DNA from 4 places in the Gracilibacillus pellucidus genome. Region 1 is predicted to be linked to each of the others. Evidence: predicted binding sites of a transcription regulator. Region 1 holds the regulator's gene; each other region holds the start of a gene.
What was found. Region 1 encodes LexA, which represses DNA repair genes until DNA is damaged. Its sites were predicted from a motif close to CGAACATATGTTCG; they were not measured.

Region 1 (7,891 bases):
AATTAACTTACACAGCATCGTCCCTGTTGGTAAAGACCCACATGAATACGAACCATTACCTGAAGATATTGTTAAATCAACGGATGCTGACTTAGTTTTTTATAATGGATTAAACCTTGAAACAGGTGGTAATGCTTGGTTTAGCAAATTAATGAATAATGCTAATAAACAAGAAAATGAAGACTATTTCCCTGTTAGCGATGGTGTTGACCCACTCTACCTTGAAGATAGCAATGAAGAAGGAAAAGAGGACCCTCATGCTTGGTTGAATTTAGAGAATGGTATCGTGTATGCACAAAATATCACAAAGCATTTATCTGAAAAGGACCCAGATAACCAAGCGTTTTATGAAGAGAATCTAGAAGAATATGTTGCGAAATTACAGGAATTAGATGCAGAAGCGAAAGATAAGTTTCAAACCATTTCTGATGATAAGAAAATGATTGTCACAAGTGAAGGTTGTTTCAAATATTTCTCGAAAGCTTACGACATCCCATCTGCTTATATTTGGGAAATTAATACGGAAGAAGAAGGAACACCAAACCAAATCAAAGATCTTGTGACCAAATTAAATGAAACGGAAGTACCTGCGCTATTTATCGAAAGCAGTGTAGACGATCGTCCAATGAAAACTATCTCGAAAGAAACAGGCATTGATATTTATTCAAAAGTATTTACAGACTCTATTGCTGAAGAAGGCGAAAATGGAGATAGCTATTATTCCATGATGAAATGGAATCTAGACAATATTTACGAAGGTTTATCACAATAATTACCTGATATGATTTCCATGTAATATGGAAATCATATCTTTTTTTGATTCCGCTTCTATTCGTTAAGCAAAAAGAAAAAGCACCCTAAAGGATCCCTTTTTCTATAATACATAATTATCGATATCTTTCACTTTATAAAGTTGAATTCTTTCTTTGAAAATGTCTACTTCCGAAATATTTGTTATTTTGCTTTTCTCTTGTTCTGTAATAATATTGTTATCCGTTAATTTTTAAAGCAGTTTTTCTATAACAAACTTTTGTTTTAGATATCCCTCAACTAAATGGAGGCTTTCAATCTCATACGCTTAAAACATTACAAGCCATTCTCTCTGCTATCATTTTTTCTAACAGAAAGAATGGCTTGGAAAATAAGTTTCTTACATTTTTTATACTATTAAGAGACCCCTATAATATGGTCCGAAAACCTATTTGCTATCCATTTGATTGTTCATTGCACGCATCATTTGTTTAATTTTCTTCTGCGATGGTTTTTGGCCCATCTGCATCATTAATGTTCTTAACATTTGCTCATTAATAGGTGGGTTTTTCTTTAAATAACTCATCATGTATTTTCTCGCGATAAAAAAGCCTAGGGCGATCCCGGCTAACAAAGCAACTACGAGCAATACAATCCAAATCCAAGTGCTCATTTACTTGTTCCTCCTTCAATTTCTCTCTAATACAGTATATTAAAAGTCGATTAATAATACAAGCACTACTTATGTATAACTACTGTTTAAAAAAAGAAAATGGGACGAGGAACTTCTCCTCTGTCCCATCAACCATTATATTAGAATAATTCGTTCACATGTTTCACAACATTTTCAACAGTGAAACCATATTCTTCGATAATCTTGTCACCATTTGCAGAAGCACCAAATGTGTCGATTGCAATAATTTTACCTTCTAGGCCAACATATCGCTCCCAACCTAATGAAGAAGCCATTTCAATACCAACACGTTTTCTTACTGTGCTTGGTAATACAGATTCTTTGTAAGCTGCATCTTGTTTGTCGAAACGATCAAATGACGGAATACTTACAACACTTACATCTTTACCTTCTTCTTTTAATGCTGCTTGTGCTTTTACTGCAAGCTGTACTTCAGATCCAGTTGCAACAAGAATTGCATCAGGTGTTTCTTTCGTTGATGGACTAATGACATATCCACCTTTTTTCACACCTTCATACGCATGTTCAGCAGTACCAGGTAATGTTGGCAAGTTTTGGCGTGTAAGTACTAATGCAGTTGGCTGTGAAGTAGATTCAACAGCTAAACGCCACGCAGCTTGTACTTCATTTCCATCAGCAGGACGGATAACAGAAAGATTAGGCATTGCTCTAAACGCTGCTAATTGTTCAACAGGCTCGTGAGTCGGACCATCTTCCCCTACTGCAATAGAATCATGTGTTAATACATATGTTACAGGTAGGTTTTGAATAGCAGATAAACGAACTGCTGGACGTAAGTAATCACTGAATACGAAGAACGTACCACCGAACACTTTTAAGCCACCGTGTAATGCCATACCATTAAGCGCTGCAGCCATAGCAAATTCACGTACACCAAACCAAATATTACGCTTGTCAGGTTCAGCTGCTGAGAAATCACCAGCATCTTTTAGGTTTGTTTTGTTAGATCCAGCTAAGTCGGCACTTCCACCAAATAATGATGGTACTGCTTTAGCCACCGCATTTAACACTTCACCAGATGTAGCACGAGTAGCTGCTGCATGAGTACCAGCTTCATATACAGGTAATTCTTTCTCCCATCCTTCTGGAAGTTTGTCATTAATTGCATCCTCTAATTCTTGGCTTAATTCAGGATAAGCTTTCTTATATGCATCGAATAGTTCATTCCATTCTTGCTCAGCTTTTTTACCGTTTTCAACAATTTTCGTTTCAAAATCTTGGTATACTTCATCTGGAACAGCAAATTCTTCATGATCCCAAGCATAAGTTTCTTTTGTTAGTTTCACTTCATCTTGACCAAGTGGTGCACCATGTGATGCAGATGATCCAGATTTGTTAGGAGAACCAAATCCGATTACTGTTTTTACTTCAATTAATGTAGGTTGATCAGTGTTTGCTTTTGCATCTGTAAGTGCTTTAGAGATAGATTCTGTATCTGTTCCGTCTTCTACACGGATTACTTGCCATCCATATGCTTTAAAACGATCTTCTACATTTTCCGAAAATGCTTTATTCAACTCACCATCTAAGGAAATATCATTAGAATCATATAGTGCAATAAGTTTGCCTAATTTCAAATGACCAGCAAGAGATGCCGCTTCATGTGAGATACCTTCCATCAAGTCACCATCACTTACAAGTGCAAATGTGTAGTGATCTACAACATTGAAGTCATCTTTATTATATTTAGCTTCTAAGTGTTTTTCAGCCATTGCCATACCAACACTCATCGCAATACCTTGTCCAAGTGGTCCAGTAGTTGCTTCTACTCCATCTGTATGATGAACTTCTGGGTGACCTGGTGTTTTAGAACCCCATTGACGAAATTCTTTTAGGTCATCGATTGATACATCATAACCAGCTAAATGTAGTAAGCTGTATAACAACATTGACCCGTGTCCTGCTGATAATACGAAACGGTCACGGTTAAACCATTTAGAACTTTTCGGGTTATGGTTCATGTGTTCAGTCCAAAGAGTATATGCCATTGGTGCTGCGCCCATAGGCAACCCTGGGTGACCAGAATTAGCTTTTTCAATAGCGTCTATTGATAATGTTCTAATAGCATTAATAGACTTTTGTTCAATTTGCTTTGCCATCGTAAATTTGTCCCCTTTCAATATACAAAAAAATATGTACGCACATCTATAATCCTATAACGAAATGAAGTCAAAGACAAGTATCTCTATTCAAAAACAGAGCATTTTCTTCAAAAACAGCAATGTTTAACAAAATTTTCTTGTATAAACAAAGAAAAAGCAGCAAAATACTACTTTTTCTTTTGTAACTTTTTAAGTTTTTCCGGAGTAACGTCATTCCCATTCGGGTCAACGACTGTCATCCCCTTCATATGATTTTTAAATGATTTTCTCACATTTTTCAAATAAGCTTCACGTAATTCTTTTTGTTCTTGTTTTTCTTCTACTGTTAAGCCTTCTTTTTTCGATTTATTTGCAAGCTCATTAATTCGAGCAATTTTATCTTGTGATAACATCGAGATTGTACACCTCATTCCTTTTAAAAATGAAAAAAAGTATATGACATCATCGTCTATACTCCCTATCATTCTAATCTTCATCTTGTAATTTTTCAAGTGTTTGATACTCTTGGTAACGGCGATGTACCGTTGCTTTGGATACATCATAACCCATTCCTCTAAGAACAGATGCAATCTCTTGAAACGTAAGCTTATTGCCCTTCAATCTAACAACTTCTTCAATCGGGAATTCTTTTCGCTCACGTCCTGTCGCAAGATGTTGATTAGAAAGGTTTTTAGCTGGATTATAGCCGTTGCTTACTGCTTTTTTCATTCCTCGTCTTATTTTGGCATTATGTAATTTTCGCTGATACTCTTCTACTATGGACACAATTTGCAAAACCATTGAATCCCCTTCTGACAAATGAAGCTCACCATTATGTGATAATGTGTAAATCGATATACCTAAACGATTCAATTGATGTAACAAAGCTATTTTCGTATTTCCTCTACCTAGTCTAGTCTCATCCTGAACCAGAAGGGTGTCAGCTTGTCCATTTTGAAATGATTCTAACATTTCAAAGACACCCTCTCTTTCAATCTCATAGCCGCTCTGTTTCTCTTGTATCGTCTTAAACACATTAAAATTATATTGATTAGCGAAATATTGTAGTTCTTCTGCTTGTCTTTTAAGAGAAGTTTCTTGTGCATCCTTCTCTGTACTTACACGACAATAAATAATTGCATTAGTCATTTTTCTTACTCTCCTACTTTATAAACTAGTTACTACAGAATAATATAAAAAGATAATAGCTAGTATAAAGGCAACTAAGTAAAAAATGTCAACTTTCGATAAATTTTTTAACATATTATCCCTCCACAGAACTTTTGTTCGTAACCATATTATACACGAACGAATGTTCATGTCAACAGATTTTTCGAACGAATGTTTGTAAAACAATTGTTGCTGTGCTATAATTTACTTAATAAATAATACGTGTGAGGAGATTTTAATATGACAAATCTATCAAAACGGCAAGAAGAGATTTTGGCTTATATTAAACAGCAAGTAGAATTAAAAGGATATCCACCATCTGTTCGTGAAATTGGGGAAGCGGTCGGCCTAGCATCAAGCTCAACTGTTCATGGACACTTGGCTAGATTAGAAAAGAAAGGCTACATTCGTCGTGACCCTACGAAGCCAAGGGCTATTGAAGTCCTTCCACAAGAAGGCGAAATTACTATTCCAAAATCTGAGGCTACTTTTGCACCAGTTATCGGGAAAGTTACAGCAGGTCTACCGATTACTGCTGTTGAAAACATTGAAGAGTATATCCCAATTCCTTATAACGAAATGCATGCAAGCGACCAATTATTTGTATTGATTATTGAAGGCGATAGTATGATAGAAGCTGGCATTTTAAACGATGATAAAGTAGTAGTTAAACAGCAAAACACAGCTGAAAATGGAGATATTGTTGTTGCAATGACAGAAGATAGTGAGGCTACGGTTAAACGTTTCTTTAAAGAAAAAGACCATATTCGCCTACAGCCTGAAAATGCAACAATGGAGCCATTAATTTACGAAAATGTTAGTATTTTAGGGAAAGTCGTAGGGTTATATCGAACCGTTTAAATGGATACCTCCTGCCTGATATAGAGTGCGCACTATTATAGTCGCACTTCTTTTTTCTTAATACCATAATAATATTATGTTAACTATTTTGCCCATAATAATCCCCTTGGCAATTGATTCATACTGCCAAGAGGATATTTTTCTTATGATGGTGATGACTGTAGCGCTTGTATCCCACATTACTGGTACGTCTAATTAAACAAAGGTACCTCTTTGTCAATGGAATATCTGCTAATGTCACTTCTAGATATATGCTCATTGAAAGAAAAATAGTAGCAGACCGTATCTTTCTTCATGTTAGGACTACCTGAAATCTTTTGATCGAGTATAGAAGATTTATACAGGCCAATTTACACTCATCAAATGTCTTTTTACTTTATGGCAGGATTCCTCCACCGTTTGGCGGTGCTGGTAATGTGTGTGTCGGTGCAACACCTGGCGTTTCGCAACGATTTGGATTGACATCACAAATATTACCGCTTGCGTCTTGAATTACTGGACGTGTTACCGTAATCGTTGTTTTTAAGATTACTTTAAATAGGATACCTTGAACAAGATCGATTCCTGCTGCCCCGATTACAGGGACACCTGGCTGAACAAAGATACCTTCGATTTCCAATGGTGTTTCCGTTAACGTATCTTCTGGACATGCTCCAGGGAAGTCGGTGTGTTCTTGGAATGGAAGACTAGTATCCAACGTAACGGGCAATTCAATATCTAAAATAGAGATTGTAATGGATGCAGGTAAAAGACCAATATTAACTACTTTATCCTTAATAACACGTGCATTTTGTGTTACAGCATCTAAATTCGGTACAATATTAACAGAAACAATATCATCTAACACACCTAAACCAGCAAACGCTGTAATTGGTAATGTTGACTCCGCCACTTTTTGTACGGTCTTTGTTCCTACTAATGAGTTTACTACTACACAATCGTTGGTTAATTGTGCTGGTTTTATTACTGGTTCTGTCACATTACAGTTACAACCTTCTACTTTCTTTTTCGCTTTTGGTCTTAAAGGTAGTTTTGCAGGAACCTCAACTTTAACACCACAATTGTTACTTGCCATTATATCGCTTCCTTTCACTCTTATTTCATTATGAAACTAACTTTAATTTTGCTAGCCATTTTCCAACTATCGCAGAACTGCTCATGGCATAAGATCTTTTATTTTTAGTGCAATTGATACTTCAATGACTGCAAATCCTAGAGCTGTGCAGCGATTTGCAATTATTTCTTTCGTTGTTCATTCTAGTTTCATAGCTTTCTCCAATATATAACAAGAACAGCCAGTTGATTGCATTTTTTGTACTGACTATCCAGTCTTAACTAACCTTGTTAGATGATTAACCTATGGTAAAGGTAAAATGCCTCCACCATTTGGCGGTGCTGGTAATGTCTGTGTCGGTATAGCGCCTGGCGTTTCACAACGGTTTGGATTAACATCACAAACATTTCCGCTTGCATCTTGGATAACTGGTCGTGTAACCGTAATCGTTGTTTTCAATACTACTTTAAATAGAATACCTTGAACAAGATCAATACCAGCAGCTCCAATTACAGGTACACCCGGCTGAACAAAGATACCCTCTATTTCTAATGGAGTTTCCGTTAGTGTATCTTCTGGACATGCTCCTGGAAAATCTGTATGCTCTTGGAACGGTAAACTTGTATCTAATGTTACAGGAAGTTCAATACCTAGAATCGAAATAGAAATGGATGCCGGAAGTAGACCGATGTTGACTACTTTATCCCTGATAACTCGTGCATTTTGTGTAACTCCTTCTAAATTTGGAACTACATTAACTGATACAATATCATCTAGCACACCTAAACCAGCAAACGCTGTAATTGGTAATGTCGCTTCCGCCACTTTTTGAACTGTCTTTGTTCCTACTAATGAATTTACAACGACACAATCATTCGTTAATTTCGCTGGTTTAATAGCTGGTTCTTTTACGTTACAGCTGCAACCAACTATCTCTTTTTTCGGAACAATAATTTCTTTTCTTGCATTTGCTTTTTTCTTTGTAGAGACTCTTGCTGAACTTTGTACTCTTCCACACTTATTGCAAGCCATTATACCCCATCCTTCTTTATTCAAGATTTTTTTCCATTAAGGATTCTCTTTATTTTACTGATTTCACCAAGTTTGGTGTGGGCATTTACGATAGTCGTTATTACTTTTGTTTAGCCTTTTTTAGAATGTGTCTGCATTTAACCGTCTTTGCAGCTCTTTTACCATCATTGAAGGATTACTAATCACCCCATCCACTGGTGTTCCTAAATACATTTGAAGCCTTCGAAT
Region 2 (7,891 bases), on a different contig from region 1:
CCCTTTACTTCCAAATTATATGCTAATTTAGAGAATATCTCAAAAATCACGTTTCTAGGCGGATATCATATTTTATAAGGTGAGACTTATCCGGATGTTAAGCGATAGGAGGGAGTTGTCATGTTCCGGTTTTTATCATTCTTCTTCATCATGACCATTGGTTTTATCATTTTTACTGTTTTCTTACTTTATGTTATTCCATTAATTAGCCTTCATGCATTTATGATTCTTATTTTTTTGTTGATTTTTATTAGTACATTGCAAATTTTTCGTAAATCCCAGAAATGAACTTGTATGATTATGGAACTTTTATGATAATATGGTATTGTTATTCTGGTACTAATTGTAATAAAACAAGGAAAGCGATGTGATGCATATGTTGGATAAGGGGAAATTAATTAGGCTTTATCGTAAGAAATTAGGTTGGACACAGCAAAGTTTAGCAAATGTTGTAAACACTAGTGTATCGACGATTAGTAGAATTGAATTAGGAAAATACGATCCATCGAGAGAATTACTGTCACGTATTCAAGAGACACTCCAAATCGAAGAATTCACCGCCCAAGAGGACCAGCCACTTTCCAATAAACTACATTCATGGCACCGAAGTATCTCACAAGGAAATTACACAACAGCTCAAAAATATTACAATGAACTAAGGGAAGTACCAGCACCCTATTTCTATGAGAATAAAGGATTACATGTGTTATGTCATTTCTTATACGCACTTATTCGGCATCGAACAGACATCGCAACAAAGCATGTAACAGATGTACAACATTACATAGAAACACAGACTACCACTCACACCTTTCCATTCCAGAAAGCGCTCAGCTTATATTATTTAGAAATCCATCACATTAACTATGCACTTTGTTATTTGAACGTAGCATCCAAGTTACATCCTGAAAAATCTGCAATAGACGGTGACATCCACTTATATTATGCATTAGCCTATGAGGAAATCGGAAATTATCAAGATTCCAACAGCTATGCTGATACTGCCTTGAAGCTATACCAATCATCTATGAACCTCCCAAGTGCCTTACTATCCAACATTCTTCTTTTAAAAAATGCGATTTACAGCATGCAACAGTCCAACACTATTATTATTGAAAAACTCCATCATATTTTAGCTCATTATACGAGCATCTACACCAGTTACATTCATTATGTATTAAGCCTTGCATATTTTGAAAATAATGATGTGGATAATGCTTTAAAATATAACAAAAAAGCGATCGCCAATGAAAAAAATCCATTACAAAAAGCGAAGTATATTCTTTTCACTTCCTACCTCTATGCCATACAGAAAAAACCCGATCTGGCTTTAACCTATATCAACTCTGCTAACAAACTAAACAAACAGAAAAAATATACTTATTATTGCTATTTATTAGAAGGCATCCTCTTACAAATACATGGCACAGATAACTACCGCACAAAAATCAGTGAGGAAATCTTACCATATTTCCAAACGACTGGTGACAGAACTGCCCAAAATTATTGTCACGCTATCTTAGGTAATGTATCGCAACAATTACATATTTATAAAGAAGCCTCGGCACATTATCTTTGTGTTGACGCTAATAATACTCATTTTATGCGATTGTTAACTATCTATCCTAAAAAGTAATATTTTCCCTCACATATTTCCTATACACCGTTTCACAATATGACTATAGGAGGTGTGTGTGATGGCGAAAGATGTGAAATGTGAAGTAAACAACTGTAAATATTGGGCCGAAGGGAATAAATGTATTGCTGATACGATCTATGTTGTCAGTCATACAGGTAAACAAGCTAAAGATGTACAAGAAACGGATTGCCATACCTTCGTCCCAACCGTCTAGCAGCCTTCTTTAATGACCTCAGCTAACGAGAATATCGTTAGCTGAGGTTCACCTTCTTTTCTTTTAGTCATGCATTTTATCAGGCAAGGTAACAATGGACTCAATTAATGTATTGAGTTTTGATTCAATCCGGTGTAATAAGTAAAACGTCACCGCAACCGGAAAACCTAAATCCGTTATTATTGATAACCAAGTTTCCTCCATGTTTTGCACTCCTTTCTCTTCTTCATATGAAAAGGAGAGCATGACAGCCCTCCTTATCACTAAATTACAGTTCAATATCTGATACATGACGTTCTACAATACGTGCACTAGCCTTCTCAACTAGCTCACCACCTGAAGTAAAGAAAACATTCTCGGCTAAGATTGTATCCATTGCTGCAGAAACTGCTGCTGGATCAACAGGTTCTACTGGATAATCTAATGAAATCGTTACTGTTTTATCTTCTTCATTTTTAAATTTCAATTCAAGCTTTTTCACCGTTCACACCTCCTTCCTTTTACAACCGTTACACTTACTCAGCTGTAATTAATTCTGTGTCATTACGCTTCACTGTGTACAAGCTATGTTGTTGTAATGGAACAAGCGCATTTGTTACTGCAAGTAATTGCTCTGCTGTTGCATCAACATTCACATTGTTAAACGATTTTGATTGATAGATCGGTTCTCCTGACACAGGATCAACACCTGTTTCGAATGTTAACTGAAGTCTTGAATCAACTCTTTCTGCATTTGCCATCTGTCTCACCTCCCTTCACCTCTATAATCAAAACGAGAGGGAGAAAGGTGTCATTCATTTTAAAAAAATAAAGTGGAAGTTATCAGGACATTAGCGTCCGTTTATCCCTCACTTAGCTTCTTTGTTTTAACTGGAACCTTGAAGTGGAGGATTTTACGAACTTCATGCACCATGACAAAAAAAGAGAAGAAGCACTAAGGCTTCTCCTCCTGTTAAAATCATTATTACTATACACTGTCAATAGCTTCACTTACAATCAGTGGGATTAGGGTCTCACTTCAATCTAATGCCTCTATTTCTTTTTCTGTCAGTCCAGTAACTTCCATCACTTCTGCTTTATTCATCCCTTTTGCTAATAAATTCGCCGCTATTTTTCGCTTTTCTTCCATTTTCCCTTCACGTTCTCCTTCTTTTCTTCCTTCACGTAATCCTCTGTCAAAAAATGAATTGGGCAATTTCTTTACGAACTCTGCTAAACTTTCTTCACCTGTGTTTTTTAATTCAGACATAAGGGTTTCCTCCTCTTCATTTGTTGCATCGGTAGTCGGGAATCTCGATTCAGTCTAATGACTCTACTTCTTTTTCTGTCAGTCCAGTAACTTCCATCACTTCCGCTTTATTCATTCCTTTAGCTAATAAATTCGCTGCTATCTTTCGCCTTTCTCCCATTTTTCCTTCTCGTTCTCCTTCTTTTCTTCCTTCACGCATCCCTTCTTGCTTTCCTTCACGTAATCCTCTGTCAAAAAATGAATTGGGCAATTTCTTTACGAACTCTGCTAAACTTTCTTCACCTGTGTTTTTTAATTCAGACATAAGGGTTTCCTCCTCTTCATTTGTTAAATGATGGTACGTTTCAAAAAAGCCAAATAGTAACTTCACTTCTTCACGATTTAGTGATTGAGTTGCCAACATTCGCAAAAATGCTTTTTTTACTTCTAATTTTTCAGAAGCATTATAATTCATTTTACTTAATAAAGCCGCAGCAACAGGGTTATCATTCTTCAAAAAAGTACGCCAATTTAATGATTTTAATTGTAGTTTGATATATTGAAAGGTAAGTGTCTCATGGAAAGGCAATGACATCGTAAATGTATCTGGCTCATCGCGAATGTGGTCATAACTAAATACAGCAATAGGGATAATAGGTTTCTTATATTTAGTATACAGTAAACAGTAGTATTCAAACATTCTTTTGGGAAAATCTTTTTGAGGAGAGCTCTGTGGTTCAATATGAATGATAATAAGCGTGTCCTCTCCCTTTAATTTTCCTTCCATTACAATGTCTGCTCGGCGTCTTTCACCAGCTACTAATTCTGTAAATAATTCTGTTGATAATGGTTTTAATGTTGGAAAGGCAAGATGTTGAGAAATGTGAGGAAAAAAAGCTGTGAGAAAATCTTCAAAGAACGTATCAATTAATTGCTTGAATAACTGGTCATGGTCTATATAATTAGACCGCTCTTCTTTTACTAGCAACAAAGATACCATTTGTTAGCACCACCTATTTTATTTATTATAGTCAGTCTACCATATACTACTAAACAAAACAAGAACTTATGTTCGTTTTCGTCGGTAAAAGAAGAAGCCAGCACTTCTCGAAAACACTGACTTCTACACTTTCTGATTTCTTCCTATTAATTTTCGAATACTGCCTAATATCGGCTGTTGGCCGTTCTTCACAATACCGGTTAGCTCAGCAATTAACTGAATGCCAATGATAATTAGCACTAATATAATCAAGGAGGTTAACATCGTTGCACTGTTAAAGATAATCGCCATCACACCGAAAAATCCACTAAATCCATAAATAATCAACACTGCCGTCTGATGACTGTATCCCATATCAATTAATTGATAGTGAATATGTTTACGGTCTGGTGCACCAATACGTTGCTTATTTATTAAACGGCGAACAATCGCAAATAGCGTATCAAAAATCGGTACCGCAATAATAATAATCGGAATGATAAAGCTGAACAAGGCGACATTTTTAAAGAGGCCGAGCATGGATATGACCGAAATGGCATACCCTAAAAATAATGCACCGGTATCTCCCATAAATATTTTCGCTGGGTGAAAATTGTGATATAAAAAACCAAGACAGCTTCCAACTAAGACCATACCTAAATAAACGACTATTAAACGATAATCCGTTATTGCGATAATCAAAATACTTGTTAAACCGATAGCAGAAACACCTGCTGCTAGACCGTCTAAACCATCAATCAAATTAATCGCATTCGTTACACCAATTACCCAAAGAATCGTAATGATTAGCCCCATTCCTTCAAGTTGGACAGTGCCGATAAAAGGCATCGTAATCTTATCTATGACTAATCCTGATGAGACCACAATAAGTGCTGCTCCCACTTGTCCAATTAGTTTTTGATAAGCTTTTAAACCGACAATATCATCTATAACACCAGTGATAACAATAATGATACCACCAATAATAATCTCTCTCATATGTGGATATTCTGGCTGTAAATAGAGGAGACCTGCTGCTACTCCTAATACGATAGCAAGTCCACCAAGTCTTGCCTTTACACCATCATGTTTTTTTCTTCCTTTTGGTATATCCACTGCGTTTATTTTAAATGCTAATTTTTTTATTAGAGGAGTTGAGACAAATGCTACTGTAGCCGAAATAAGAAATGCTACAACTAACTCCGTTACGTTAAACATAATTTACACCTACTTAAAAAAAGTACTGTTCCATCTTTTGTTCGTGTACCTTGCACCATTATAGCATGATTTCTCTTCATATATACTATATAAATATACGGCATTGATGCTAAAAACTAGTCCGTCTCGATAATCCGTATATCATTTTACCATATTTTATTACGGAAAAGGTAATTTTCATCAGATTTACTTCATTTACAGACTTGTTACAAGAAAAAAGCGAAGGAGCTAAATAATCAAATAATTCACAAAACTTATTTTACGTAGGAAGCATTCCATAGTAAAATGGCTGTAACGTATAGAAATCGGGGGAAATGAGATGTCTAAACAAGAAGCGAATTCGAGAGCAGCGTTAAAGACTGCCAAAAAGAAACGAAAACGTAGGAAGGTTTTATGGTTCATTTTGATTCCTTTATTCATCATTATTGCAAGTATATCTGCTTATGTGATTCATTTAGTGTATGAAGCGGAAAAAGCGGTCACAGATGCTTATGAAGAAGATGAGCGTGACAAATCCGCATTACGTGATGAAATAGTAGATCCGACTAAAGATCATATTTCCATTCTGTTTGTTGGTGTAGATGGTAGTGAGCACCGCGGTAGCAATGATGAACCAGTCCGATCAGATGCGCTCATTTTAGCAACATTAAATAAAAATGAAGAAAGCATCAAAATGCTAAGTATTCCACGTGACTCCTATGTGTATATACCGGAGGTTGGTTATCAAGATAAGATTACCCATGCTCATGCATTTGGTGGAATTAATGCGACGATAGATGCAGTGGAGAATTTCTTAGACGTTCCAGTTGATTATTATGTCAGACTTAACTTCAATGCATTTGTTGATGTAATTGATGCCATCGGTGGTGTGGAAATAGATGTGCCGTTCGAATTTAAAGAGTCTGACTCCAATGATAAACGTGATGCTATTCATCTCTTCCCTGGTGAACAAACATTAGACGGTGAGGAGGCACTTGCCTTTGCCAGAACGCGAAAGATTGATAATGATATTGAACGTGGAAAAAGACAGCAAGAAATAATGAAATCTATTATCGAAAAAGCGACATCCGTTAATTCTGTATTTAAGCTAGATGATGCTTTTCATGCAGTTGGAAATAACATGGCTACTACGTTATCTTTTGAAGATATGAAAGGATTAGTATCATATGGTACATCAGGTAGTATCGATGTCGAAACGTTAACCCTTGCAGGAAGTGACTTGTATCAAAATAATGTCTATTATTACAGTTTGGATGAAGCTAATCTTGCTGAAGTGCAACAAGTTTTGCAGGAGCATTTGGAGCTAGATCAGCATAACACTGTGTCAGAGTAGCTTCTAAAACAAAAAAATCGGCCGAAGCCGATTTTTTTGTTTTTTATTATTTATACTCAGGGATATCAAATACAAGGCGTGGATTGTTTAATTGACCATACATTGATTTGATATTACTAATTTGTTTAGACGCCCATGCCATATCTGTTGCGTATTGTGGGTAACCTGGGTTAGCAGGATTCCAACGCATTTTGTAAATGGTGTCTTGGTTATACTGATTATGAATATAACGTTCTCCAATGAATTTAGCGCCACCGACAATTGCTTTCTCTACGGTATCCCATCCTTCATTGTAAGCTTTAATTGCTCCTAGACGTTTAGCATCTGAATCTGCAGCACCAATACCAAACATGTTATGCACTTTTTTGATATTCGATAGGCTACTGCGATTACTTGAAGTGACTAAAACAGGTTTACCACTACTGTTTTTACCTACTTCAATTCCTTTAGCTAAAGCAGATTTACCATGTCCCGTTTCTAATAGAGCATGTGAAATCAAATAAATTTCGTTGACATTATGTGTTTCAGCAGCTTTGACGAACGCGTTACCTTGTCCTTCTAAAACACCTTTTCCAGTCAATACTTTACTAATTTCTGAACCTGGCAAACGAACACTCTCAGATAGTACTAAGTGTTGGAATTCATCTTGCTTCGCTGGGTCTAAATATTGTTTAACCTCTGACGCTTTTGCATTTCGCCATGTTTTACCATTGATTTGTGTCCAAGTAGATCCTTTGCTCTCAACTGTCGCTTCTGAACCTTTACTTAATTTGTAAAAGACATGTCCACTTGTACTTTTTGACGCATATACAGTCGTTGATGACTTCATTTTAGCTATTGTTTTATTTTTCGATGCTAGTGAGCTATGCACATATAAAGTATCACCTTTATATTTAATCTCATACCACGTTGTACTGCCGCTCACAGAAGTTCCTTTGACATTCTTGACATATTCAAACTGTGTTCCCTTAGCCAATGTTGCTGCAACATTATTTTTAGATGTATCTGGTGCAGTTCGTACATTAACACGAGATCCCGTGATTGCTCCACCAGTATAGAAGGATGCATCAGCGGTTTTGACATAAGCAGGGCTGTTAGCATACTTATCTGTTTGTGGTGGTGGGTTAAGGCTTAATTGCTTGTTTAATTGATCATTTAAAGAAATGTTGTAGCTTGTTTCACGATAAATGACGTTATCTACTTCTAAGTCCTCTAATGCCTTAATGGTTACCTCATCTAAGATCCCGTTAACACGCAAACCATTATCTTTTTGGAACTCT
Region 3 (7,891 bases), on a different contig from region 1:
TCCTTTTTCAAAGGAAACATTTGTATCTTTTAAGATAAAGCGACGACTTTCGCCATCTTGATAATAATAATTTAAATCTTTTGCTTCTAATATCATGATTGGTGCCTCCTTTTACATCATTATTTTCTTAGGGTTTAGTCGTACAATATAAATTAATGGAATAAGTGTTGATAAAAGAATTGTTAACATTCCGACTACATAGAAGAATAAGACGAATTCTCCTGATAAACTAACTTCATAAGCATCAATTACATCTGTAGAAGATACTTGCGGATCTAGCTCTGTATAAGAATAGAAATCCTCCTCTTGCGAACTGTTAGATTCAATCATCGAACTAGAAACAGTTTGTGCTAGTAGATTTCCGGTGAAGAGGGACAAAGTCATTCCGATAATGGAAATGATAATAACCTCTGTCATGATTTGTCCAACTACACGTAGACGAGATTCTCCTAATGATAGATAGATACCAAGTTCATGTTTACGATCACGTAGGAATAGCAAAACAACTAAACCGATAATAAGAATGGTAGTAATAACAGCAACGATCAATACATATTTAGCTAGAGTAGACATCGACTCGATTGGACCAGCAATATTCTCGTATGTATCTGTAGCGTGATGCACAATATAATACTGCGGTAATAATGGTAATGTCTCCTGCTCAAATGCTTCCGCATCCTCTGCATTATTTAGGACGAAGATTGGTGAAAGATACATATCATCCATGGACAAATCATCATCAAGCCCATAAGCAAATTGCGACTCTTGGAAAATCATTTCGTTAGGTACATAAAGTGTATTTTGATATTCACCATCCATAAAATCATGGAAATCATCGTCATTATTTTGCTCTGTATTAACGGTTGTAGGTTCGAAAAGCCCAATGATTTCTAATGGAACGTCCCGTGAATCAGTAATGCTTTCCTCCCCAGTCTCCTCGTCGTAATCATAGACTTGGTTTAGTAAGTTAAATGTATCCCCAACTTGTAAATGGTTTGCTTCTGCTAAATTTTTAGAAATAATGGTCACAGGACTTCCGTTGGTAATTTCATCATCGTTAAATACACGACCATCAATTAGATTAGCCTTCCCTTCTTCAAAGTCAAGAATGGATGCGTAATTAACCCCTTTGATTTCGAAGTGTATCATATCATCGCCAAAGTCCACTTCTCCTGCTGTTCCTTCATATCTTTCCATATCTTCTGAAGGGAGATAGTCTGTTGCGTTATAATCATAGTATTTAACATATGGTAGTTCTCCGATTTGTTTAATTAAATCGGTTCCAACAGAGCTAAAATCAATTTCCATTAACTCCGATTCATCTAGTTCTTCAATTTGCTCATAATCAAGCTCTACCGTTGCAGCGGTTCCAAGTCTTTCTTTAATGTTTTTCTCCACATTACTTGTTGCTTGTGAAATGGAAATTGCACCAGCAATTACATTTCCGAGAATAAATAAGACGGCAAGTAGAATAAAAGATTTGCCTAATCTTCTCGTAACACTTAGTAGTCCTCTCTTAAAAAAGTTCATCATCTTCCCCCTGTTTTCTATAATGTCTTCAAAAAAATAATTCCTATATATTATAGACGTATTAACTAAGGAAAAAGTTCCGTATATTACAAAAAATTATAATTTCTTGTAATAAAATGAATAAATAACTGTATCTTCTTAATTCATGGTAAAGACATCTATCATATTCTTATTTTAAGCAGCTATCATTTTACTCAGGAACGTACGTTTGATATAATCTGTGATAGAATAAACAAAAGGAATAAGAAAGTAGGTGTCTTCTTTGTTGCGATTTTTAATTGGCAATGCAACGGTGAACAAAAGTAAAGAGTGCCTCAAGGAAATAAGACAAGAGCTTGCCTCTAACCCGCAAGGACCTCCAATTATCTATCTAGTACCAGATCAAATGACCTTCCAACAAGAATATGCATTATTAAATGATCCCGATGTCAATGGCTCGATTCGTGCACAAGTATATAGTTTTTCACGATTAGCTTGGCGTGTTATGCAACTAACAGGAGGGGCAACAAAGAAATACATTACATCAACTGGGATGCAAATGATGCTGCGAAAAATTGTGGAAGAAAGAACAGAAGAGTGGAAAGTATTCCAAAAGGCTATTGAAAAACAAGGCTTTATTGAACAATTAGAAACCATGATAACGGAATTTAAACGCTATTGTGTCACACCAGATGCTATTCATATGCAAATGGAAGAAATGGAACGATTTCAGCATCAAACAATTAGTGAAAAGGCGTTACATAATAAATTAGATGACTTAGTTTATATTTATCAGCAATTGACAACAGCACTTGCTGGTCATTATATGGACAGTGAAGATCAATTACAGCAGTTAATAGAAAAGCTAGAAACAACTAATTTTCTGGCGGACACTACTATATATATTGATGGTTTTCATCAATTTACACCACAGGAATTGTTCGTAATAGATGTCATGTTGAAGAAAGCAAAAAATGTCACGATTACATTAACCGTTGATAATGTAAACAATGAAGAAATAGTACCGTTAGATCTTTTCTATCAAACGAAAGAAACCTATTATCAAATTAAGCAATTAGCTGAACAAGCAATGATTCCCACAGAAGTAACGTCATTAAAAGCAGAGGAAGGCGAAGAGAATGCGTTTATCCATTTAGATCAGCATTTCGATAGTCGACCTGTTCAAAGTTACGATAGCGAAGCTCCGATTCAGATCGCCGAAGCAGTTCATCCACGTGCAGAGATAGAAGGAGCGGCACAAGAAATTGTCCAATTAGTAAGAGATAAAGGATATCGATATCGGGATATTGCGGTTTTACTTCGTGAGCCAGACGTGTATCATGATTTGATTACAACCGTATTTGAAGATTACCAAATTCCTATTTTTGTCGATGAAAAAAGAACGATGCTACACCATCCGTTGATTGAAACGATTCGCTCTCTACTTGATGTTATTGAGGGGAATTGGCGTTATGATGCAGTTTTTCGTTTGTTAAAGGCTGGTTTTATCCCAATTGGTGCAGGTAACGACAAGTTAGACCAAGAAGCAATCGATGAATTGGAGAATTATGTGTTGGAATATGGTGTTCGAGGGCGAAGCAGATGGTTAAGTGATAAGCCATGGATATTCCAACGATTCAAAGGTTTTGATCAGTCAGCGCAAACGGATAATGAGTTGGACACACAAAACCGAATTAACACATATCGTGAAAAGGTGACAGATGCACTTGCTGATATTGATAAGAAGCTTCGAGAATTGCCGACAATAAAAGAAAAGGCTATTGCTTTATTTGAATGGCTGGAATCAATTGGTGCACCAAATCGGTTAGAAACGATGCGAGACTTATATGATGAAGAAGGTCGTGTGGAAAAGGGACGTGAACAAGACCAGGTTTGGGATGCAATTATCCAGCTTTTAGAGGAGATTACGGAAGTGGCTGGTGAAGAAGAGATGGAACTTCAAACATTTCGGAATGTATTAGAATCTGGATTTGATTCGTTGCGCTTTTCTCATGTTCCACCGAGTATTGATCATGTTGTAGTAGGTTCAATTGACCGTTCACGTATGCATGGTATAAGAGCGGCCTTTTTGTTAGGTGTAAATGAAGGGACATGGCCAATGAAGCCAGGCGGAGATGGTTTGATTACGGAAGAAGAGCGTACTCTTTTACAAACACATGGCTTACAACTTGCAAACGGAAGCAAGCGTCAATTATTAGACGACTGGTTTTATGTCTATTTAGCTTTCACTTTACCATCTGATTATTTATGGGTGAGCTATCCAATTAGTAATGAAGAAGGAAAACAGAAAGTTGCCTCTCCATTAATCAAAAGAATGGAAGAAATATTTCCGAAGCAAAAAGCGCGTTTATTTCTGCAAGATCCAGAAGAAATGACAGAGGCAGAGCGCTTTGTCACAACACCGAATAAAACAAGAGGTGCATTAACAGCGCAATTAGCTAGAAAATTAAGAGGCTATCCAATTGATGACATATGGGATTATACATTAAATTGGTTTATTGAAAAATCTGATCAACCATCGCTTAATAAACGTGTGTTGAACAGTCTCTTTTATCAAAATAAACCAACAGATTTAGCGGAAGAAACCGTTAAACAATTGTATCAAAAAGAAATTAAAGCAAGTGTGTCAAGATTAGAGATGTACCATCGCTGTTCCTATCAACATTTTGCTAAGTATAGCTTGAATTTAGATGAGCGTCCAACCTATAAATTGGATGCACCAGATATTGGTCAGCTTTTCCATGAAGCGTTGAAACAAATAACAGAATGGATTCAAAAGGAAGGTCGACAGTTTGCAGATATTTATGATCAAGAAGCGAAAAAATATGCGCATCGTGCTGTAGGACAACTGGCTTCTGTATTACAGCATCAAATTTTGCATAGTTCGAATCGTTATCAATACATTCAACGTAAATTAGAAAATGTTATTGCAAGAGCGACATATGTGCTTAGTGAACAGGCTCGAAAAACGAATTTTTCACCGGTTGGATTAGAGGTAGGGTTTGGCTATCCTGACCAGTTAAACCCGTTAACCGTCCAATTACCAAATGATTATACATTGATGTTGCGAGGTCGGATTGACCGTGTAGATCAAGCGATCGAGAATGAACAACTATATTTACGTATTATTGATTATAAGTCAAGCTCAAAAGGGTTGAATTTAACAGAAGTATATTATGGGCTAGCGCTACAAATGCTTGCTTACTTAGATGTGGTATTACAAAATGCAGAAAGCTGGCTAGGTCACCAAGCATCACCAGCAGGCGTTCTGTACTTCCATGTCCATAATCCAATGGTTTCAGCTAGTGACTTCCTAGCAGAGGATAAAATCGAACAAGAAATATTTAAAAAGTTCAAGATGAAAGGTTTACTTGTTGACCAAGAAGATGTCGTTCGAATGATGGATACATCACTTGAATCAGGTAGAAGTAACATTATTCCGGCAGGATTTAGTAAAAGCGGATCTTTCTATAAAGGATCACAAGTTGCCGAACGAGAAATCTTTGACGAATTGCACCGTTATATTCATCAATTAATGGAAAATGCAGGACTTGCTATAACAGAAGGGAAAGTAGACCTTAATCCATATCAACAGCAGCAATTAACAGCATGTACATTTTGTGAGTTCCGTTCGGTTTGTCAATTTGACCCGACCTTAGCAGAAAATAATTACCGTAAGTTAAAAGAGATGAAAGATGAAGAAGTTATCGAAGCGATCAAGCGAGGTGAAGAATAATGCCACAATGGACAAAAGAACAAGAAGAAGCCATTTATCAATCAGGAAAAAATATACTAGTAGCAGCAGCGGCAGGCTCTGGTAAAACAGCTGTCCTTGTAGAACGGATTATTCAAAAATTATTACAGAAAGAACAGCCAGTCGATATTGATACCTTGCTTGTCGTAACGTTTACCAATGCAGCTGCACAAGAAATGCGTAATCGAATTGGGGAAGCGATTGAATCAGCTTTAGAAAATAATCCAACATCGAATCATTTAAAAAAACAATTATCCTTATTACAAAATGCCTCCATCTCAACTTTGCATGCTTTTTGTATGGAATTAGTCCGCAAATATGCGTATCAAATTGATATTGATCCCAATTTCCGAATTGCGGATGATATTGAGGCAGACCTAATTCGTCAAGATGTTTTAGAGCAATTATTTGAAGAGTGGTATGGTAACGAATCAGCAGGTGAACAAGAAGCATTTTTTGCCGTTGTAGATCGTTTTAGTAGTGATCGTAATGACTTAGAAGTGGAATCACTTATTTTGAAAATGTATGAGTTTTCGATCCAACACCCAAATCCAGATTATTGGCTTGAGCAGATGGCAACAATTTATCGAGTTAATACAGAGTTAGCGGAAAGTGAAATTCCATGGCTAGCGTTGTTGAAAGAAGAGGTTATCGATCAATTAGAGGTGATGGAGCAATTAGCAGAACAAGCGCTTGATGTAACAAGGGAAAGTGACGGTCCTTATCATTATGCAGAAGCAATCGATTTAGATAAGGAGATGATTCAGCAGGCAAAAGGTGCCATTGCTGTTTCATGGGAAGAAGGGCGAACGATTTTTGCTGGTAGTAAATTTAAAGCTTTGTCGCGTAAAAAAGTAGAATGTAATGAAGATAAAAAAGAGACAGTCAAAACGATTCGTGATCAAATAAAGAAAAGATGGGGAAATATTGCGAACGATTGGTTTACACGAAGTTTAGCTGATCATCTTCGTGATATGGAAGAGCTTCATCCAACGATTAAACAACTAACGGAAATGATTAAACAGTTTAAAGCTGCTTACCAGGAAGCGAAGAAGGAAAAAGGTCTCGTTGATTTTTCTGATTTGGAGCACTTTGCTTTAGAGATTTTATTAGAAGATAAGGAAAGCGGAAAACCGTCATCGGTCGCGCTTGAGTTTCAGCAAAGATTCACAGAAGTAATGGTGGATGAGTATCAAGATACAAATATTGTGCAAGAAACAATTTTGTCGCTCGTATCTAATCAAGAGAATGAAGGCAACATGTTTATGGTTGGTGATGTGAAACAAAGTATTTACCGTTTTCGTCATGCAGAGCCAACACTTTTTATTGAAAAATATAATCGATTTGCGACAGAAGAAGATCCAGGCTATCGAATTGATTTAGCAAGAAATTTCCGAAGTCGTGAGCAAGTACTAAGTACAGCAAATTATATTTTTAGACAGTTGTTTGATCAAAAAGTCGGCGATATCGATTATGACGAAGATGCTGAATTAATCTATGGTAATAAGGACTATGATCAGGTTCCTTTTTCAAATCCAGAGACAGAACTACTGCTTATTGATCAGGAAACAAATGAAACAGAGGAGCTAGCAGAAGACAGTGAAAATGAAGAAGATTTAGAAAAAGCACAACTAGAGGCACGTGCTTATGCAACGAAGATTAAAGAATGGATTGGAGCAAATGGAGAGAATCCTACGGAGATTATGGACAAGGCGACTGGCCAATCTCGAAAAGTAGAATATCGCGATATCGTTATTTTATTACGCTCCATGACATGGGCGCCGACGATTATGGAGGAATTTAAAAAGCAAGGAATCCCTGTATATGCAGAGCTTTCTACTGGATATTTAGAAGCTATTGAAATCCAAGTGATGATTAGTTTACTGAAGGTAATTGATAATCCGAGACAAGATATTCCTTTAGCATCTGTACTAAAATCGCCAATTGTTGGATTGGATGAAGACATGCTTGCCAAAGTTCGTCTGGCGAAAAGAGGTGCACCATATTTTGAGGCATTAAAGGAATACGTCAAAACGACGGATAACGAAGCAATTGAACATTTCTTGCAACAATTAGAATATTGGCGTCGTGAAGCTAGACAAGGAGCATTAGCCCACTTGATTTGGAATATTTATCAAGAGACTGGTTATTATGATTTTGTTGGAGGAATTCCTGGTGGTCGCCAACGTCAAGCGAATTTGCGTGCTTTATATGACCGAGCTAAAAGTTATGAATCAACGTCATTCAGAGGGTTATTCCGTTTCCTACGTTTTATTGAACGGATGGAGGAAAAGGGAGATGACTTAGGCGCAGCAAAAGCTTTAGGTGAACAGGAAGATGTTGTTCGAATTATGACGATTCATAAAAGTAAAGGGTTAGAATTTCCTTTAGTAATTGTCGGTGCAATGAATAAGCAATTTAATCAACAAGATTTGCGGGCAAAATATTTATTGCATAAGGAATTAGGTTTTGCGACGAAATATATTGATCCCGTTAAGCGAATTATGTATCCAACCCTGATATATCATGGTATTAAGAAACAAATGCAGCGAGAAATGCTAGCCGAAGAAATGCGAGTATTATATGTTGCGTTAACGAGAGCGAAGG
Region 4 (7,891 bases), on a different contig from region 1:
CTACAACATAATAATAATATCTGGAACGAATGGGCATTCAAAAATTGGGTGGAAAGCGATGAATACGATGGTCCTGACATGACAGACTTTGGTAATCGTTCTTTAACGGATGCTACATTTAAAGAAGCATATGATAAACAAATGGACCGTTTTAAGCAAAGCATATTAGAAGATGAGGATTTTGCTAGTAAATTCGGAGACTTAGGTTCTGTTTATGGTAAACAATGGCGTTCTTGGCAAACAACTCGAGGTGATATGATTGATCAGTTAAAAGAGGTTGTAGAAGCGATTAAGAATAATCCTTATTCAAGAAGGCATATTGTTTCTGCTTGGAATCCTGAAGATGTACCAAGCATGGCGTTACCTCCATGTCATACATTATTCCAATTTTATGTAGCGGATGGCAAGCTTAGTTGTCAACTGTATCAACGAAGTGGTGATATTTTCTTAGGTGTGCCATTTAATATTGCCAGTTATGCATTATTAACATTATTAATTGCCAATGAATGTGGCTTAGAGCCAGGTGAATTTGTCCATACATTCGGTGATGCACATATTTATACGAATCATACCGAACAGGTAAAAACACAATTAGAACGAGAACCAAAAGCATTACCGACTGTTTCGATTAAAGAAGGAGTATCATTATTTGATGTGGAATTAGAAGATATTACACTGGAACATTATGATCCACATCCAGCTATAAAAGCGCCAGTAGCTGTATAAAAGGAGGGGTACGATGATTTCATTATTATTTGCAATGGACAAAAATCGTGTTATTGGTAAAGACAATCGATTGCCTTGGCGTCTGCCAAATGATTTAAAGTTTTTCAAAGAATTAACTACCTCTCATTCAATTATTATGGGACGGAAAACATTCGATTCAATGAAAGGCCCATTGTCAAACCGAGAGAATATTATTTTAACTACTAATAAGGATTTTGCATATGAAGGCTGCAAGGTTATTCATTCTATTGATGAGTTGAAAACAATGTGTACACAAGAACCAGATAAAGAATGGTTTGTGATAGGTGGCGAAGTTCTATTTAAACAAGTATTAGATTTTGCTGATCGTATTTATATGACCTATATTGATGAAGCGTTTGAAGGGGACACGTTCTTCCCTGAATTTGATGAGAATGAATGGCATTTAACAAAGAATGAAAAAGGTATAAAGGACGAGAAGAACGTTTATGATTATTACTTTCTACAGTATGATCGGAAAACAAAATAATTTTTCTTCGATATAAAAGACAACCATAGAAAATCATGGTAAGATAACAGATAGTGATAGGATGATTCTATATAAAGGGGAGTTCAACTATGCCATCAGCTATTGGTTTTCCTGGCTTAATTTTAATCTTAATTATTGCACTAGTCATTTTTGGTCCAAAGAAATTACCGGAGATCGGTAAAGCTGCAGGACAAACATTACGTGAGTTCAAGAAATCGACACGTGACTTAACAGATGAAGACAAGGTTAAAGAAGATAAATAAAATGTAAAGTTGGCTCAATAGACTGAGTGAGGTGAATGTCATGTTTTCTAATATCGGGTTTCCAGGCCTAATTCTCATTTTAATTATTGCATTAGTTATTTTTGGCCCTTCTAAATTGCCAGAGATCGGTAAAGCGATTGGTAGTTCTTTGCGCGAATTTAAGAAAGCTACTAATGACATAATGGACGAGGATAAGGACAAATCTGATAAATAAGAAAGAAACGTACAAAGGCTGGACCAAAATGAGATGGAAGAATGAACATTTGGGTAATATTCACAACATCTGTTGTGATCCAATTATTTTTTCCATACTTTTGTGTTCCAACCTTTTTTCTTGCATCAGCTATAGGGATGAAGGGGCGTTAAATATGGAGCAAGATAAATCGTTACCAAATGAGAAAGAAATGGCTTTTCTGGATCATTTTGCAGAATTACGCAAGCGTTTATTGTGGACTGTACTAGTATTTGTGTTGTTTTTTGCTGCAGGTCTTTATTTTGTAGAAGAGATTAGAAATTTCTTTCTTCGCGACATCGATCTGACATTAAATTTAATTTCTCCAGAGGAAATTATCTGGATTATTTTTATGATTGCGTTTGTTGTTGCCTTTGCGGCAACTTTACCTTTCTTGTGTATACAATTATGGTTATTCGTTCGTCCTGGTCTAACTAAAAAAGAACAACGGGTATCGTTAATATACATACCAGTTATTTTTATGTTGTTTTTATCTGGTTTAGCATTCGGGTATTTTATCTTTATTCAATTAATTTTACCGTTCGTTTTATCATTGAATGATGGCATATTTGACACGATGTTTACGGTAGAAAACTATTTCCGCTTTATATTCCGTGTTACATTCCCATTTGCGATATTTTTTGAGGTGCCCGTTATTACCATGTTCTTAACTAGTTTAGGGATTGTTACCCCTCAATTTTTAAGTAAAACAAGAAAATATGGTTATTTTATATTAGTAATAATCGGTACGATGATCTCACCACCTGATTTTATTTTGCAAATCGTTGTAGCGATACCGTTAATTATTTTATATGAAATCAGTATTGTTTTATCACGGACTGTTTATCGTAAGAAACAGGCAAAACATGAAAACTTTATGGAAACCTAATACAAAGGATTTGAGCATAGATATGAAGTCTTTTTATCAATTTATGATGCGTTATCGAGGAAATAAGCAAATCGATCATGCCCGAAAGTTAGCGGATTGGATGTTTTATGACCATGACTTTCCTAAGCATTCTCATGATTATTATGAAATTAGTAGCTATTTGGAATGGCATGCTCCATTTCCGGAGGCTATTGCGACATATGATGAAGTATGGGAAGAATATAAGGAAGAAGCAAAGCCATGAGTGTATGATTTACTCATGGCTTTTCCTAATCACTGAATCACTGATTATTTCAATTGCTGTCACGTCCTGAAAGTAAAGCTGAAGCGTTATAGAATCTTGCCTAATTGCTATCTTTTTTTCTAATGGCAGTAATGCATGAATAGTACCGATACTTTCATATAATGTGTCATTTTTATAATAAGTAATGACTACTTGTTGTTTCGTTATTACAGCTTGTTGTAAAGTTTGTTCCAGATCATTTATATCATCTTCGCTTAAAATGGGCTTTTGTTTTTTGGTATCGTTCGTATAAAATTGCTGTAGCATTTCCACATGTTCTGGCAACATTAACGAAGACCATTTTCGTTTACCTCGATCATGGATCAACTGAATCACCTCATCATGATTATACACGAATATACGTTCTGTTTCAATAGACTTCGATCGTTTGTTCGTGTATAATGAATATAAGGAAAATAGAAAGGGTGGAGATTAACATGAAAATATTACATACAGCAGATTGGCATTTAGGCAAGATTGTTCATGGGTTACACATGACGGAAGATCAACGAGTGATATTAGACCATTTGATTGACAAGATTAAAGAGGAGCAACCAGATGTTATTATTATAGCGGGTGATTTGTATGACAGAGCGGTACCACCTAGAGAAGCCGTAGAGGTGCTGAATTCCTTTTTCACAACTGTTTCAGTAGAGATGAATATTCCTATTGTCGCGATTTCTGGTAATCATGATAGTGCAGATAGACTAGGATTTGGAGCGAGCTTATTTCGATCAAGACAACTGTACTTAGCAACAACAATAGAAGAAGTGTTTGAGCCTATTCATTTTAATGATGGAGATGCAGATGTATACTTCCATCTAGTACCTTATATGGAACCTGAAGAAGTGAGCAATTACTTTGGTGACACGGAAATAAAAACTCATCAAGATGCTATGGATCGTATCGTGAAAGAAATCGAAGTTAATATGGATAAAAGCGCCAAACATATATTAGTTGGACATGCTTTTATTGCGGGTGGAATGGAATCTGAATCGGAAGAAAGACTGACAATGATCGGCGGTACTCCATATATTGATGCATCCTTGTTCGAATCATTTGATTATGTTGCCTTAGGACACCTACATCAACCTCAGAAAATAACTAGCGACTACATTAGATATAGTGGCTCCATTATGAAATACTCCTTTTCAGAAGCAAATCATAAGAAATCTGTTACCATCCTAGACATAACAGAAAGTGATAAAACTATCCGAACTATTCCTTTACAAGCGGCACGTGATTTACGAATTATTGAAGGATATTTCACTGATTTATTAGAAGGAAAAATAGCAGAACCAACAGATGACTATCTACAAATCAGCTTATTAGATGATGGACAAATTATGGATCCTGTAACAAAGCTTCGTAAATTATTTCCGAATATCCTAAGATTAGAACGGAAACATCATTTTGTTCACCAATCATTAAAGGAAATTAACGCTGTTAAAGAAAAACAAGAAATGACACACGAGCAATTGTTCGCTTCTTTCTATCAACAAATAAAAGGAACAGAATTACCAAAAGAACGAGAAAAATATGTAAAGGATGTTATTCAAAAAGTACTGAAAGAAGAGAGGGAAAAATAAGATGCGAGCTTTAAAACTTGAATTAACTGCATTTGGACCATATCGAGAAAAACAGCTAATCGATTTTACGAAATTAGGAAGTGAGCCGATCTTTCTAGTGACAGGCCCTACAGGTGCTGGAAAAACAACGATATTTGATGCGATTTGTTATAGCCTATATGGCAGAGCAAGTGGTAATGATCGAGATCAGGACGGTTTTCGAAGTCATTTTGCTAATGCCTCTGAACAAACCACTGTTTCGTTTACATTTACACTTCATCATAAAGAATACCAAGTAGTTCGTAGTCCAAAACAGCAAAAACCAAAAGCTCGTGGAGAGGGGTATACAGAAGAAGCAGCAAGTGCTAGTTTTTATCTGATCAAGGATGAGGGTAAGAAAGAACTGATCGTATCTAAAATTAAAGAAGTGAATGAAACAATAGAAGAAATGATTGGTTTAGACTATGAACAATTTAAAAAGATGATTATGATACCTCAAGGTGAATTTCGAAAGTTAATCTCAGAAAACAGTAAAGAACGGGAAGAAGTTTTACAAAAAATCTTTCGCACCTACTTCTATAAAAATATGACCGATAAATTAAAAGAAGAAGCGAAAGTATTAGAAGAAGACATAAATAAAGTGAAGTGGCGATATGAAGAAGAATTGAATAAACTTCCTGAAGGATCGTTTGATAGAGAAGCAGAAACAAAAATAAAAGAGCAGTTAGATGATCGTTATGTAGCATTAGAAGCAGAAAAAGAGAAAGAGAAACAAGCATTAGAGCAAGTTAACATTGAACTAACCAAACTACAAGAACAATATTATGAACAAAAGAAATTATGTGAGCAATTTGAGGAATACGAACAATTAACAAGTAAACAGATAGAGCTGGATAAAAAAGAACAAGAAATCGGACAAATACAAACCCAACTTGAACTTAGTAAAACAGCTGAAAAAATAAAACCAATCGAACAATTAATGCAAACAAGAAAGCAAGAATGGGAAACGGAAAAATCCAAACTAGATAAGTTGCGTATTGCTCAAGAGCAAAAAGAGGCGGATTATCAAAGAGTACGTGCACAATACGAAGAAGAAGCACAGAAAGAAGCGGAGCGGAATGCATTACAGTTAAAATGGAAAGAACAGCAACAATTACTAGAGAAAATCGATGAATATGAAACAGTTACCAAACAGCGTAATCAACTTCATGCCAAACTAAAGGAAAAAGAAAATGAAGAAGCTACATTATTGAAAAGTATTAATCAGGCTGAAGAACAGAAAGAAGCTTATTACAAACTGAAGGATAAAATCTATGAATCAACTACCCTTTTACAGCAAAAACAAGTAGAACAAGATAAATTACAACGAAACGCAAAAGATATGAAGGATTTAAACGGGGCATTCAATGAACTCCTTGTATTGAGGAAGGATTATCAACAATATAAAAGCGTAGTAAAAAAATTAGAAAGAAAAGTAAAAGAACAACAAAACAAGTGTGAGCAATTAGAGAAGGAAAGAAAAAGACATTATGCCAGTCAATTAGCAGGCTCGTTAATGGATGGCGATCCATGTCCTGTTTGTGGATCCGTTCACCATCCAAATCCAAATACGACGGAAGACGGCCTCGTGTCAGATGATAAGATCGAAAAAGAGACAAATATATTAACAGCCTTACAAGACGAAAGCAAAGAGATGCAAATGAAACTTTTGCAGATTAAAGAGCAAGGCGAAGGCAAAAAACAAATCGTTACCCATTTAGCTCATTCGTTAGCTATAAACGAACAGCAATTAACCCGTAAGGACTTGCAGCAACAAGAAATGAATTTGAAAGAAGAAAGAGAACGAAACGAGCAATCGGTTCATACGTATCATAAAGAGCTTCAAGTTCTGAAAGAGCAGTCAAAACAAATAGAACAAACGCTTAAAGCCTATGAAAGCTTAAAAGAACAATTAAAACAAGTGCAAGAAGTATATCAAAACGTAAAAGAACAGTATCATCAATTACAAGCTAAACACGAACAACTAGCAGGACAGTTACCTGAGGATGCAGAAACTCCAGAATTATTTAAACAAAAACTCGCACAGTTAGAAACACAATTAAACCATATATTAGAACAGTGGAAACAGCTACAAACAAGTTATGAGAAAACCATGGCAGAAAGAAATAGAGCTGTTACAATCTATCAAGAGGCTAAACAATTTACCGAACAATTGCAGCAAAAATATGCCGAACAAGAAGCAGAAATGAAACAAGCATTAGACAATTATCAATTTGCTTCATTATCGGATTATAAAAACGCGTTATTACCACTTGATAGACAACGAGAATTAGAAAGTGTTTTAACACATCATGCAGAGGAGAAACATGTTGTACAAAATCGTTTAAGTCAATTAAAAGAATGGATAGAAGGAAAAGAAAAGCCAGACTTAACAACATTACAACAAACAATCGATGATGTGGAAAAACAAAAAGAAGAAAAAAATAAAATTATTCAAGCTATTACATTCCAAATTGAACAGCTTGTGACGACAATACGCAAAACAAATGAGTTAGAAGAACAAATGAATAAAATTAATGATGATTATTACCATATCGGAGAATTGGCTAATTTAGCAAGAGGGGATAATACTGCGAGATTATCTTTTGAGCGGTTTGTCTTATCTACATTTTTAGATGAAATACTTTTGCAAGCTAATATACGTCTCGGCCAAATGTCTGATCATAGATATCAATTAATTCGAAGTGAGGAATTGGCAAAACGAGGAGCACAGAGTGGATTAGATCTCGAAGTATTAGATCATTACACAGGAAAGAAACGATCTGTAAAAACATTATCTGGTGGTGAAGGATTTAAAGCGGCTTTAAGCCTTGCATTAGGTATGTCTGATATTGTTCAAGCACATGCCGGAGGTGTACAGCTAGATACATTATTTATCGATGAAGGGTTCGGTACGCTAGATGATGTATCGTTAGAGCAAGCTATAAAATGTTTGAAGGACTTACAACAAGATCATCGCATTATCGGTGTAATTTCCCACGTAGCTCAATTAAAAGACGAGATAAAAGCCAAGTTAGTTGTAGAATCTTCACCGAATGGTTCTACTGCAAAATTCAAGATCGGATAAAATAACAGAAAACTAAACAAAATATAACAAGCAAACGAAAAACATACTGTCAAAACGTGCGCTTGCCCAGGAAATAATACGGTTGATTCCGTGTTATTTCCTAACTATATCTAAGCAATACGATTCTGCCTATACGATTCAGGTCAAACGAACATATAGTATCTTAGTATGTATTTAAAAAGGAGAGTGCCTATATGTTTGGTCAGCCAAGTCGCCCACCGATGCTTCCGCCACAAACTCCCACACAAGGGAACTTTTTTACGCAAGGACCTATGCCAAATCAAATGCCAAATCA

Region 2: the regulator LexA is predicted to act here: its motif matches at 4,143-4,156, upstream of SH601_RS14020 (RpnC/YadD family protein).
Region 3: the regulator LexA is predicted to act here: its motif matches at 1,728-1,741, upstream of addB (helicase-exonuclease AddAB subunit AddB).
Region 4: the regulator LexA is predicted to act here: its motif matches at 3,283-3,296, upstream of SH601_RS09270 (YolD-like family protein).

What each region holds. Positions count from the first base shown of each region.
Region 1 is NZ_JAWZSR010000008.1:122,181-130,071, reverse strand. It holds gene SH601_RS13695 (metal ABC transporter substrate-binding lipoprotein) at 1-772, shown strand, start outside; gene SH601_RS13690 (YneF family protein) at 1,199-1,423, opposite strand; gene tkt (transketolase) at 1,564-3,564, opposite strand; gene SH601_RS13680 (DUF896 domain-containing protein) at 3,735-3,959, opposite strand; gene SH601_RS13675 (YneB family resolvase-like protein) at 4,033-4,695, opposite strand; gene lexA (transcriptional repressor LexA) at 4,957-5,577, shown strand; gene SH601_RS13665 (hypothetical protein) at 5,954-6,652, opposite strand; gene SH601_RS13660 (hypothetical protein) at 6,935-7,663, opposite strand; gene SH601_RS17660 (N-acetylmuramoyl-L-alanine amidase family protein) at 7,784-7,891, opposite strand, start outside.
Region 2 is NZ_JAWZSR010000009.1:30,700-38,590, reverse strand. It holds gene SH601_RS14055 (hypothetical protein) at 121-288, shown strand; gene SH601_RS14050 (helix-turn-helix domain-containing protein) at 371-1,636, shown strand; gene SH601_RS14045 (DUF1540 domain-containing protein) at 1,698-1,853, shown strand; gene SH601_RS14040 (YvrJ family protein) at 1,917-2,057, opposite strand; gene SH601_RS14035 (DUF2922 domain-containing protein) at 2,122-2,334, opposite strand; gene SH601_RS14030 (DUF1659 domain-containing protein) at 2,369-2,593, opposite strand; gene SH601_RS14025 (RpnC/YadD family protein) at 2,872-3,102, opposite strand; gene SH601_RS14020 (RpnC/YadD family protein) at 3,152-4,081, opposite strand; gene SH601_RS14015 (glycosyltransferase family 4 protein) at 4,205-5,278, opposite strand; gene SH601_RS14010 (LCP family protein) at 5,598-6,611, shown strand; gene SH601_RS14005 (peptidoglycan-binding protein) at 6,658-7,891, opposite strand, start outside.
Region 3 is NZ_JAWZSR010000003.1:298,980-306,870, forward strand. It holds gene SH601_RS07090 (ABC transporter ATP-binding protein) at 1-96, opposite strand, end outside; gene SH601_RS07095 (ABC transporter permease) at 112-1,530, opposite strand; gene addB (helicase-exonuclease AddAB subunit AddB) at 1,793-5,266, shown strand; gene addA (helicase-exonuclease AddAB subunit AddA) at 5,266-7,891, shown strand, end outside.
Region 4 is NZ_JAWZSR010000004.1:273,325-281,215, forward strand. It holds gene SH601_RS09240 (thymidylate synthase) at 1-726, shown strand, start outside; gene SH601_RS09245 (dihydrofolate reductase) at 740-1,234, shown strand; gene tatA (twin-arginine translocase TatA/TatE family subunit) at 1,324-1,497, shown strand; gene SH601_RS09255 (twin-arginine translocase TatA/TatE family subunit) at 1,538-1,711, shown strand; gene tatC (twin-arginine translocase subunit TatC) at 1,866-2,618, shown strand; gene SH601_RS09265 (YozE family protein) at 2,641-2,862, shown strand; gene SH601_RS09270 (YolD-like family protein) at 2,872-3,228, opposite strand; gene SH601_RS09275 (exonuclease SbcCD subunit D) at 3,339-4,490, shown strand; gene SH601_RS09280 (AAA family ATPase) at 4,492-7,596, shown strand; gene vrrA (VrrA/YqfQ family protein) at 7,791-7,891, shown strand, end outside.